Regions from separate parts of the Ottowia cancrivicina genome, predicted to be linked through region 2. Evidence: predicted binding sites of a transcription regulator. Region 2 holds the regulator's gene; the other holds the start of a gene.

Region 1 (6,157 bases), on a different contig from region 2:
GCGCGGCAAAGCGGGCGATGACGGCCGGGTCGCTCACGTCCTGCTTTTGCGCCACCTGGCTCATGCCCAGGTGCTCGCGCACCAGAAATTCGGCCAGCGCCGCGTCATCGCCGCGTATGCCCATCTGGCGGCAAAAGCGCCGCACTTCGCGCGCGCCCAGCTCGCAGTGATCGCCCCCGCGCCCCTTTGCGATGTCATGAAACAGCGCGGCCACGTAAAGCACCCAGGGCCGCTGCCAGCCTTGCGCCAGTTGCGAGCACAAGGGGTATTCGTGCGCGAATTCGGGCATGAAAAAGCGCCGCATGTTGCCCAGCACCATGAGCGTGTGCTGATCGACGGTGTAAACGTGAAACAAATCGTGCTGCATCTGCCCCACGATGCGGCGGAAAACCCACAAATAGCGCCCCAGCACGCTGGTGCGGTTCATCAGCCGCAGCGCGTGCGTCTGCCCCGCCGGGGCCTTGAGCATGCGCATGAACAGGGCGTGATTGGCGGGGTCGGCGCGAAAGCGCCCGTCCATCGCCGCGCGGGCGTTGTAGAGCGCGCGCAGCGTGCGGGCGCCAAGCGACTGCACCTCCGGGCGGCTTTGGTAGAGCCAGAAGGTTTGCAAGATGGCGCGCGGGTGGCGCTGGTAAAGATCGTCGCGGTTGATGTCCAGCGCGCCATCGGTTTCGGAAAACCAGGCGTTGATGCGGCGCGCAGGCGGCGGCGTCTCGCGCGCGGCGCGCAGGCGCTGGGCCATGACCTGAAGCAGGATTTCGCTCAGCTGCACCACGGCCTTGGCGCACCAGTAGTAGCGGCGCATGAGCTGCTCGCTGGCGCGCTGGGCCAGGCGGCCCCGCGCGTCAAAGCGGTTTTCATAGCCAAAAGCGGCGGCCACGGCGGCCTGCCGCTCGAACACCAGCCGGTCTTCGTGCCGCCCGGCCAGCAAGTGCAGGCGCGCGCGAATCAGCCACAGCAGCCGCTCATTGCGCGCCAGCTGCCGCGCCTCGCGCGCCGTGGCCACGCTGCGGGCCAGATCGGCCCAGCTGCGCCCGAAACCGGCCGCGCGCGCCACCCAGCGGATGGTGTGCAAATCGCGCAGGCCGCCGGGCGACTCCTTGCAATCAGGCTCCAGCGCGTAGGGCGTGTCTTGCTGCCTGGCGTGGCGCTGGCGCTGCTCGAGCTGCTTGGCCGCCAGAAAAGCCAGCGGATCCAGCTGCGCGGCAAAAGCGGCCTCAAAGCGGGCCAGCAGCGCCGCATCGCCCGCCACCCGGCGCGCTTCCAGCCAGGCCGTGCAGGCGGTGATGTCTTGCCGCGCCGCCTCCAGACACTGCGCCACGGTGCGCACGCTGTGGCTCACCTCCAGGCCCACATCCCAGCAGGCGGCCACAAAGGCCGATACCGCAGCGTCCAGCGAAGCTGACGGCCCGGCCTCATCCGGCAGCAGCACCAGCACATCCACGTCCGAAAACGGAAACAGCTCGCTGCGCCCGTAGCCGCCCACCGCCGCCAGCGCCCCCGGCAAGCCCGCGCGCTGCCACAAGGCGGCCAGCGTTTCATCGGCCAGACGGGCCAGCGCCGCCATCGCGCGCGGCAGGCGCGAAGCCGGCGCTGCGGGCAGGGCGCACGCCTGCATGTCATCCAGCAGCGCCTGGCGCTGGCTGCGGTAGCGCGCGCGCAAGGCGGCCAGCGTGTCAGCGGATGGATCGGCGGGCGGGCGGGTTTTGGCAGCAGGGGCGGACATGGGCGGGCCTGAAAAAAATCAATTTTCACGCCGCTGGCAGGCTGCCGGATGGGAGCTGGCGCGCGCGAAACCCCAGCCGGGAATTTCCAGCCGGGGAACCCCAGCCGAATGCGGCCTCGCCCATTCTGAAGGGCCGCCTCTCGCGGCGGCTGCCGCTTGCGCCGCCCACCAGCACAAGAATATTGCGCAAAAACAGGAGCAAATTAAAGGGGGTCGAAATGCCGCCTCGCGCAGTTTCCAGTAGGACCTCATGCTACGGATTCAAGAGCATATTCAGCCCATTTTTTGGCACTCCACCCCTGCGCGGGCCTCCTGTCACCCCGCTTTGCTGGCGGGCGCTTTGCGCGCCAGAAAGGCCAATGCGGTCAATGCACGGCGGCGGTCAGGCAAAGCCTGTGAGCGGCCATTTTCAGCAGCCCTTTTTCCGGGTTTTTCCTCCGGCAGATGCGGGAGAAGGCCGGAGCGAGGGCAAAGCGGCCTGGCTCCGGCCTTCATGCCTTTGCGGAGCGCGTGCATTTCACTTTGCTTCGCCGCTTTCCGGAGCCTGTTCTCAACCCGGCTTGCCGTCGCTGCGCGGGCGGCCGTACCAGTTGCCAAAGCGCAGGCTCCAGATGGTCATGACGGCCGTCCAGATCAGCGCCGTGACGAACATCAGCCAGATGGGCGCGCTGTCAATGGCGGCCACCGTGCGGATGATGACGGCCAGCTGGAACACCCAGAACAGCGTCCACACGCTGGAGTCGGCCACCAGTGCCCGCCCGCTGTGCCCGCACGACACGCGCGTGACCATCGCCAGCATGATGGAGCCCAGAAAGCCCATGGCCAGCAGGTGCAGCGGCCCCAGGCCCAGCACGTCATGCCCCAAAAACAGCAGCAGGCCGCGCGCCAGCGCGCCGTAGGCCATCGTCAGCCCCAGCCACACAAAGCCCACGTGCAGCATGGCCAGCAGGCGGATCTTCAGGCTCTGCACCAGCCCCCAGACGATGGCCAGCCACAGCAGCACGCCGCCAGCGGCCGCTTCCAGCGCCAGCGCCAGCGCCGTCCACCACGCGCCGGGCGCCAGCAGCGCCTGCACCCACAGCGCCAGCACCTGCCAGGCGCACACGGCCAGCATGAGCCACAGCACCCAGAAGGGCCGCCAAATTTGAATCATGGGCAGCACGTTGGAGGTGAAAAACGGAATCATGCGGTGCGCCACGGCCACGTAGGTCACCACGATGAAGCCCCACAGCCCCGTGCGCACCAGCAGCAGCGCCAGGTCTTGCCGCTGCGCCAGCAGCGCCAGCAGCGCGCCGCCCAGGCTGAGCACGCCGACGATGCCGCCGTAGCCCACTGTTTTGCCGTGCACGCGGTCTTCTTCCTGGCTGGCGAAGATCAGCTGCCAGAACAGCGCCACCATCCATGCCAGCCCCGCCAGCGCCAGCGCCATGCCCGCCAGCGCCACGCCAGCGTGCGTGTGCGCCCCGGCCAGCCACAGCAGCCAGCCCGCCATTTGCAGCACCACGCAGGGCGCAGTTTGAGTGGGCTTGTGCGGCGGCACGCCCAGCCAGCGCGGCCCGGCGGTGAACAAAAAGCCCGAGAAAAACAGCGGCATGAAGCCAAACACCATCACCGCCGCATGCGTGGTGATGGGCGCGAGCGTGGCGGACAGGCCCAGCGCGCCAAAGCTGCGGTCGGCCTGCACGGCCAGCCACCAAAAGCTGGCGGCCACCAGCACCACCATGGCCGAGAAAAAGCCCAGCCGGTGCGGCGCAATCAGCAGCGTGGCAAAGCGCCAGGGGCCGGTGACGGGCGGCGGCTTGACGGCCTTGGGCTTGCCGCCCGCGCCTGGCGCAGCGGCGCGCACTGGAATGGACATGGGCTTGCCCGCAGGCGCGGCGCCTGAAGCGGGCGTCTGGCCAACGGGCGCCTGCGGTGCGCCAGAGGCAGGCGCGGCAGCGGGTGCAGGAACAGGCGTGGGAGAGTTTTCAGCCGCCGCAGAAGCGGGCGAATCAGGGGTGTGGGGCGGTGTTGTCATCGTGTCTGGCCTTCGGCCCAAAACGCGCCTGTCCGCAAAGGTGCGGCGGCCCGCCGGCAGCGAGGCTGTCAAAAATCATAGCGATACCGCTCAAAGCGGCATGCGGGTAGGGGCATTCGCAGCCGCTGCGCGATGCCCGCGCCATTGTGCGCCGCCAGGGCGGACCGGGGTTTGATTTGCTTCAGAACCTGCTCACAGCTCACGCAGAGTCAGCGTTCGTGCATAGGCGCGAAAGCGCGGGCTCGGGTAGTCAGCAGCCTTGCAAACGCCCTGCCGGACCGCGAGCGGGCGGCCCCGATCCGCAGCGCCTTGCGGCCAGGTCATGAACAGGTTCTCAGAAAAGACAAAACCGTCAGCCCGCGCTGCGCATGGGCTGCAAGCGGGGCCACAGGCGGCGCAGGAAGGTTTCGCCGCTGACGGGCGCGGAGCACAGCGCAGCCAGGTCAATGGTGCAGGCGGCTAGCGCGTCTGCCTGCGCGCGCGCCTGGCTGGCAGGCAGGCCCATGCGCTCGGTCATGCGCAGCCAGGGGCAGCTGGTGAGCAGCACGCCCATTGCCAGCAAAACGCCATGGCGGCTGCGGCGCTGGGCAAAACCCACGAGCTTGCGCGGCGGGCCGCCAGCGGCATCGCACACGACGACTTCCCACGGGGCCACGCCCGCAAAGCAGGCCCAGGCCAGCGCTTCAGGGGCCGGAATGCGCTCGGCAGGCGGCTGAGCGCGCGCCCGCACGCCCGGCCCGGCCAGGGCGGCCAGGGTGGCCACAACAGCCTCGCCCAGCCAGCGGTAGCTGTCGGCCACGGGCAAAGCGGCCACGCGCGCGTCATCTGGCGCCAGCGTGATAGCCAGGCTGAGCAGCCAAGGCCCCGTCAGCACCGCGCCGCCGCCCGCGCCGCGCACCACCACAGGCAGCGCCCCCGCGCTAGCGGCAGGCAGGGCCAGCTGATGCTGCGCGCGCCCCAGCACCACGGCAGGCTCCGGGTAAGTCCAGGCCCGCAGCGCCGCGTGAGTGACGGGAGCGGCCAGCGCGGCCTCGTTGAAATGCTGCTCCTGCAACGCCGTGACGGGCAGGATGGGCGGAGGCGGCAAAACGGAATTCAGCGGCATGGGAGCAGGCGGGTTCTCATCAATAAGAGGAGCAAATTCAGAGGCATCGAAAACGGCTTTCGCGCAGTTTCCACTAGGACATCATGCTACAGAATAAGAAGCAAACAAACAACTGAAGAAAGGGAAGACGCTCCTCTTGGGCGGTCTGCATCAGGCAGCACGGATTGGTCAGACAAGGCCGTGGCAATGGCCTTTGGCTTGGCTGACGCGGCCAAGAGAAGCACTGATCCATTGGGGCCTGAATGGCGGGCATGGGAAACAGCTTCCTGCAACAAGCCAAATGCTATTTTTTACGCTTGGCTTCTATAGGGTTGCTGGAGACAACAAAAGATATTATTTCATTTTTCATCACATTCAATCAATTCAAATGACGTTATTGGGGAAAATGTATATCCTTGATATCACACAAGGCATATGTTCAGGGACAAGCTCTGACGCCACTTTCAAGAATTTCGCAGAATCTTCCATATTGTTCAAAAGGCCATATGAATTACAGGTTACACCTGAGTTATTTATCAATTCCAGATCATTGGATCCAAATCCTGCATTACACAAGACGCTTATTCCCGTCCATATATCAATAACATCATAGCCAATAAAAACAGCCTTATCAATATCTTCTGCCTTGAAAACATTCTCAATAGACACGACGGGAGAAAAGAGGCCTTTTTTTACGTCTTTATGCTCGATAAGAGCCATCAAGAATAGATGATCATTCTCTTGCCACTCTTTTAGGCATTTTTGTACGTGTTGTGCGGATGGCGCAAAAGCTCCTTCCCCGCTTATTCCCCATAAGGCAGTATCTGCACTATATATCTTGTCCTTCGCCAGCGGGGAGAAGACAAAATCACTGTTCTTATTATTGATATCTTTGAATGATGGCGGCCTCTTGTTGGTACTAAAGGCGATGATAATATGATTAAACCTCATCCTTGCTATCCTTTATCGCTTTGGGCACTTAAAAGAACACGGTATTGCGCCTGGCGGAGCGGTCCTAAATGCTCTCAACTTATCAAAGCCTCTAAAAATTTTTTTTAACACTTTCCTTTTGATGCATCCAATATGCCGCATATTGCACCATCATTACTTTCAACAAATTCTATTATCAATATAAACATATATGAAAAACATATATGTCATCAAAGGCAATAAGCTAATCACATAAAACTCTATCGAATCAGTCGCTCCGAAGAACGCAACGCATAATATCATAAACCCAAATGTCATGATTGAAGCCGTCTTTTTTGAGAACAACTTACTCAAAAGCAGACAAACAATCGCAAATAAATAATAAAACATGGCAGAAAAA
Region 2 (6,157 bases):
CCCATCCGCACTTCAGCATGGGGCCGCTCGCGCAAACAGGCGATGACGCCCAGGGCCGCGTCACGCTGGTGCACAACGGCATCATCGAAAACCATGAAGAGCTGCGCGCGCGCCTTCAGGCCCGGGGCTACCGCTTCGCCAGCCAGACCGACACCGAAGTCATCGTCCACCTCATCGACAGCCTCTACGAGGGCGATCTGTTTGAAGCCGTGCAGGCCGCCTGCGCCCACCTGCGCGGCAGCTACTCCATCGCCGTGCTGCACCGCGATGAACCCCATCGCCTGATTGGCGCACGCGCTGGCTCGCCGCTGGTGCTGGGCCTCACAGCCCACGGCGAAACCTGGCTGGCCAGCGACGCCCTGGCGCTGGCGGGCGTGAGCGACCAAATCATCTACCTGGAAGAAGGCGACATCGCCGACGTGCAGCCCGGCAAATACTGGATTGCCGACGCCCGGGGCCGCCGCCTGGACGCCGCCAGCCGCCCCGTGCAAACCGTGCCGGCCAGCGGCGGCGCGGTCGAACTGGGGCCGTATCGCCATTACATGCAAAAAGAAATCTTCGAGCAGCCCCGCGCCATTGCCGACACGCTCGAAGGCGTGCAGGCCGTCACCCCTGCCCTGTTCGACAAAACCGGTGCCAGCAGCCAAAGCGGCGCCGCCGGTGCCTTCGCACAAATCGAGCGCGTGCTCATCCTCGCCTGCGGCACCAGCTACTACGCCGGCTGCGTGGCGCGCGACTGGATCGAAGCCCTTGCCGCCCTGCCCTGCAGCGTGGAAATCGCCAGCGAATACCGCTACCGCCAGTCCGTGCCCGATGCGCGCACGCTCGTGGTCACCGTCAGCCAAAGCGGCGAAACCGCCGACACCCTGGCTGCCCTGCGCCACGCCCAAAGCCTGGGCATGGCGCACACCCTCGCCATCTGCAACGTCGCCGCCAGCGCCCTGGCGCGCGAATGCCGCCTGGCCTTGCTCACCCGCGCGGGCGTTGAAATCGGCGTGGCCTCCACCAAAGCCTTCACCACCCAGCTTGTGGGGCTGTTTCTGCTTGCGCTCACCCTGGCCAAAACGCGCGCGCGCCTGTCAGCCGCCGACGAAGCCGCCCACCTCAAGGCCTTGCGCCACCTGCCCGCCGCCTTGCAAGCCGTGCTCGCGCTGGAGCCGCAAATCATCTCCTGGGCCAGCCAGTTCGCCAGCAAGGAAAACGCCCTCTTCCTGGGCCGTGGCCTGCACTACCCCATCGCGCAAGAAGGCGCGCTCAAGCTCAAGGAAATCAGCTACATCCACGCCGAAGCCTATGCCGCTGGCGAACTCAAGCACGGCCCGCTCGCGCTCGTGACCAGCGCCATGCCCGTCGTCACCGTCGCCCCCAACGACGCGCTGCTCGAAAAGCTCAAAAGCAACCTCCAGGAAGTGCGCGCGCGCGGCGGCGTGCTCTACGTGCTGGCCGATGCCGGCACGCGCATCGAAAGCGGCGAGGGCCTGCACGTCATCCGCATGCCCGAGCACTACGGCCTGCTCTCGCCCATCTTGCACGCCGTGCCGCTGCAACTGCTCTCCTACCACACCGCCGTGGCGCGCGGCACCGACGTGGACAAGCCCCGCAACCTCGCCAAAAGCGTCACGGTGGAATAGCCGCTGAAGCAGTCAGATCAGCTCCTCAAACAATAGCATTGGGTCCTAGTAGAAATTGCGCCAGGCAGCTTTTCGGCCCCCTTGAATTTGCTCCTTCTTTTCAAGGCGGCTTGGCAGATGGCGCCAGCCGGAGAGCGTGGCTTTTGGCCATCGTTGCGCCCGGTCTGGCTCATGGCGCAGGCCCTGGGGGCCTGTTTGCCAGCAGGCTCCAGCAAGCTTTCAGCCCTTGTGCCTGCGCTGGGGCGCGGCGGGAATGTGCATTTCCTCGCGGTATTTGGCGACGGTGCGGCGGGCGCAGTCGATGCCTTGCTCTTTCAGCAAATCGGCAATCTGGCCATCGGGCAGGGGCTGGGCGGGGTTTTCGTTTTTGATGAATTGCTTGATGAGCGCGCGCACGGCGATGGAAGAGGCGCTGCCGCCCGCTTCGGTGCCCAGCGACGAGCTGAAAAAGTGCTTCAGCTCGAAGGTGCCTTGCGGCGTGGCCATGTATTTGGCGGTGGTGACGCGGCTGATGGTGGATTCGTTCACGCCCAGCGCTTCAGCGATGTCTTTCTGGAGCATGGGGCGCATGGCGATGGGGCCATACACGAAAAAGCCGCGCTGGCGCTCGACGATGAGTTCGGCCACGCGCAAGATGGTGTCAAAGCGCTGCTGCACGTTGCGCACGAACCAGCGCGCTTCTTGCAGGCGCTGGCCCAGATCGGCGTTTTTGCTGCCGCGCAGGGCGCTGGCGTAGGCGTCGTGCACGCGCAGGCGCGGGATGAGGTCGTGGTTGAGGCGTACGTGAAATTTCTGCGTGGGGCCGCTGCCGCTGGCGGTGACGATGACATCGGGCACGATGATTTCGCGCTCTGCATTGGCAAAGCGCCGGCCCGGCTTGGGTTCGAGCCGGGCGATGACGGCCTGGGCGGCGCGCAGCTCGTCTTCGCTGATGCCCAGTTGCGCGGCCAGGCGGCGCGTGTCGCGGCGGGCCAGCAGCTCCAGCGCGCCGTGGCGGGTGCAGAGCTTCAGCGCGTTTTCGATGGCCGCCCGCCCGGGATCGCTCGGGTCTGACGCGCCCAGGCGTTCTTTCAGTTGCAGGGCCAGGCATTCGGGCAGGTTGCGCGCGCCCACGCCCGTGGGTTCCAGCGATTGCAGCAGCTTCAGGGCCAGGGTGAAGCGGTGCACGAGTTCCTGCATTTCTTCCACGCCGTCGTCGTCGTCCATGAGGGTGGCGGCCAGCTGGGCCAGGGAGTCTGGCAGGTAGCCGTCGTCATCGACGGATTCGATGAGAAAGCGCAGCGCAGCCATGTCTTCGGGCGCCAGGCGCAGGGCCAGCGCCTGGCGGTGCAGGTGTTCGGTCAGGCTTTCTTGCAGGCTGGCGCGTTCGGCGGGGTCGAGCGTGTCGTCGCCCGGCTGGCGGGCGGGGGCTTCGCCGCCCCATTCGCCGTCGTCAGGGGCCAGGTCGCTGCTGCCGTCGCCGTCCCAGTCGTCGGGGGCGGCGGTTTCGCTGTCACTGCCTTCGCCGTCGTTTCCGCCGTCGCTGCTGGCGGCCGCCTCGCTGCTGCGGTCGCCTTCGCTCACGGGGGCATCGGCGCGCGCCAGGCCGAATTCTTCGCGCGGGGCGGCGTCGTCGGCACGCTCCAGAAAGGGGTTTTCGTCGAGCATGGTTTGCACTTCACGCTCCAGATCGACGGTGGACAGTTGCAGCAGGCGGATGGCTTGTTGCAACTGGGGCGTGAGGGCAAGGTTCTGCGAGACGCGCAGTGACAGGCCGGTGCTCACTTGGCTTGCGGCCTTCAGAGGTGGAAGTGCTCGCCCAGGTAGATGCGGCGCACGTCGGGGTTGGCGACGATTTCGGCGGGCGTGCCGGCGGCCAGCACGCGGCCTTCGCTGATGATGACGGCGTGGTCGCAAATGCCCAGCGTTTCGCGCACGCTGTGGTCGGTAATCAGCACGCCGATGCCTTGCTCTTTCAGGAAGGTGACGATGCGCTGGATTTCAATGACGGCAATCGGGTCGATGCCCGCAAAAGGCTCGTCCAGCAGGATGAAGCGCGGCTGCGTGGCCAGCGCCCGCGCGATTTCCACGCGCCGCCGCTCGCCGCCCGAAAGCGCCGGCGCGGGGGTATCGCGCAGTTCGGAAACAGAAAGCTGCTTCAGCAGCTCGTCCAGGCGGCGCTCGATTTCAGGCGCGGGCAGCGGGCGGCCGTCTGGCCCGCGTTGCAGCTCCAGCACGGCGCGCACGTTTTCGGCCACCGTCAGCCGCCGGAAGATGGACGCTTCTTGCGGCAAATAAGACAGGCCCAGGCGCGAGCGCTGGTGAATGGGCATTTTTTCGATGGCGCGGCCATCAATGGTGATGCTGCCCGCGTCGGCGCGCAGCAGGCCGACGATCATGTAAAACGACGTGGTCTTGCCCGCGCCGTTGGGGCCGAGCAGGCCGACCACCTCGCCGCTTTTGACGGTGAGCGACACGTCTTGCACCACGCGGCGCGCGCCGTAGTGCTTGCGCAGGTTGCGCACTTGCAGCGAGCTGGCGGGCGCGGGCGCCGTGAGGTTGGAAGCAGACTCGCTCACGGCTTTTTGGACAGGCTGGAGCTGCCGCGCAGCGCGGCGGGCTGGGCGGGCTGGGCGCCAGCGCCCCGGGGGCCGAGCGTGGCGCGTATGCGCTCGCCCTTGCCAGCCTTGCCTTGCGGCGCGCCATCGACGGTGTAAACGCCCGAAACGCTGTTGTAGGTGATGCGCGCGCCCGTCACTTCATCGGCCAGCTTCGCGCCTTCGAGGCGGCGCATGCGCGCACGGCCCTGAAGCCGCACGGTATCGGCGCGGCTGTCGTATTCAATGGTTTCGGCTTCGCCTTCAATGTATTCATCTGCGCCGTCGCGCTTTTGGCGAAAGAACGCGCGCTCTCCTTTTTCCGCCGTGAGCGTGCCGCTTTGCTGGCCATCGCCGGCCTGCTGCACTTGCAGGCGCGCGCCGCGCATGAGGATGCTGCCCTTGGTGAGCACGACATGGCCGGTGAAGGTGCTGATCTGGCTTTTTTCTTCATGCCGCAAGGCGTCGGCCTCGATGTTCATGGGCTGGTCACGATCGGCCTTTTCAGCCTGCGCGCCCGCGCAAGCCAGCAAGGCGGCAAACGCCAGCGGGGCCAGGCGCGAAAAGGGAGAAGAAAAAACAGACAGGCGCGGCATGAAAGCAGGAATGAAGGAGCGGGTTGAGGGCTGACACAAATTGTAGGGGCCGCGCCCTCAAGGATTGCCTGGCCGCGCCCGCTTGCGGCAGAGGCCCAAAAACCGCCGAGGCGAATGCTGAAGCGGCGTCGCGAGCCTGTTCAAGGAGCGGGGCGCACAGCCTTGTTTTTGCTCCTGTATTGGGAGCAAGATGTCCTAGTGGATACTGCGCAAAAGACCATTTCGGCCCTCTTGATTCGCTCCTTTTTTTCATCATCCCGCAGCGGCTGCCGCAAGCCGCAGGCGGGCAGCTCGCAGGCTCTTACTGGCCGCCGGATTTGCGCAGCTTGGCAATGAGCGCGTCGGCTGTTTTCAGCATGCCGTCAAAGCCATTGGTCATGCCGGGGTCCATGTAGTAGCGCCCGGCGATGCCGAAACTGGGGGTGGCCTCCACGTGGTAGGCGTCTTGCAGCTCGATGGCGCGCCTGATCTTGCTGGCCACGCCAAAGGATTTGTAGGCGGCGGCGAATTTGGCGCCATCCACGCCGCGCTCGGTCATCCAGGGCTGCACCTCTTCCAGCGTGTTCAGGCGCTTTTTCTCGTTGAGGATGGCGTTGAAGACTTCGGTGTGGACTTTTTCATTCAGGCCCATGGCTTCCAGCGCGAAGAAGATGCGCTGCAGCGGCTCAAAGGCGTTGGAAAAGCCCACATGCATGCGGCGCACCACCACATCTTGCGGCTGGGCGGCGGCCCATTTTTCGAATATCGGCTCGAAGTCGCGGCAGTGGGGGCAGCCGTAGGAGAAGAATTCGACGACTTCCACTTTGCCAGCGGACGTATCCACCGGAGCGGCGGGATTGACGACGAGGTAGTTCTCGCCTTCCTTGGGCGTGAAGGGCTGGCCTTGCGCGAAGGCGGCGGGCAGCGCGGCCAGCGTGGCGGCAGCTGCGGCAGTGAGCGCGAAATCACGGCGTTTCATGGTCTGTTTTTCCTTTTTTGGGCGGGTTGAAAGGGGGGCTGAGAAGCAGGAGCGGGCGGCAAGTTCCCGGCATGCAGGACGGCCGTAGGGACAGGCCGCTTTTCTAGTGAAGATGCGCCGGTATCTTTGCTTCTGTATCAATAGCATGGTCTCCCCGTCAAATAAGCGACAAACGTATTTTTCGGGGGCCTGAATTCGCTTCTGTATCAGGAGCGGCACAGGCAGGCGCTTACCGCTGCACGCGCACCAGCGCGGCGTCAAAGCCGCTGCTGACCACGCGCTCCTTGGCGCTGTCGGCTTCGTCTTTCTTCTGGAAGGGGCCGATGCGCACGCGGTAAACCGTGCGGCCCGCCTGCTCGTGGCTGGTCACGCGCGCCTGTATGCCTGCCAGCGTGA

Evidence for each region. The regulator sigma-54, encoded in region 2, starts transcription at its own class of promoters, with help from an activator protein. The targets are predictions, from matches to a motif close to TGGCANGNAANCTGCTTT.
Region 1: a site for sigma-54 is predicted at 1,742-1,759, ahead of QB898_RS12065 ([protein-PII] uridylyltransferase). Genes of this name have one in related genera too.

What each region holds. Positions count from the first base shown of each region.
Region 1 covers NZ_JARVII010000036.1:2,751-8,907, reverse strand. Annotated here, with positions in the region: gene QB898_RS12065 ([protein-PII] uridylyltransferase) at 1-1,726, opposite strand, end outside; gene QB898_RS12060 (NnrS family protein) at 2,277-3,743, opposite strand; gene QB898_RS12055 (lipoyl protein ligase domain-containing protein) at 4,096-4,848, opposite strand; gene QB898_RS12050 (hypothetical protein) at 5,212-5,778, opposite strand.
Region 2 covers NZ_JARVII010000025.1:24,380-30,536, reverse strand. Annotated here, with positions in the region: gene glmS (glutamine--fructose-6-phosphate transaminase (isomerizing)) at 1-1,631, shown strand, start outside; gene rpoN (RNA polymerase factor sigma-54) at 1,851-3,395, opposite strand; gene lptB (LPS export ABC transporter ATP-binding protein) at 3,410-4,189, opposite strand; gene lptA (lipopolysaccharide transport periplasmic protein LptA) at 4,186-4,803, opposite strand; gene QB898_RS10625 (thiol:disulfide interchange protein DsbA/DsbL) at 5,105-5,761, opposite strand; gene QB898_RS10620 (SPOR domain-containing protein) at 5,991-6,157, opposite strand, start outside.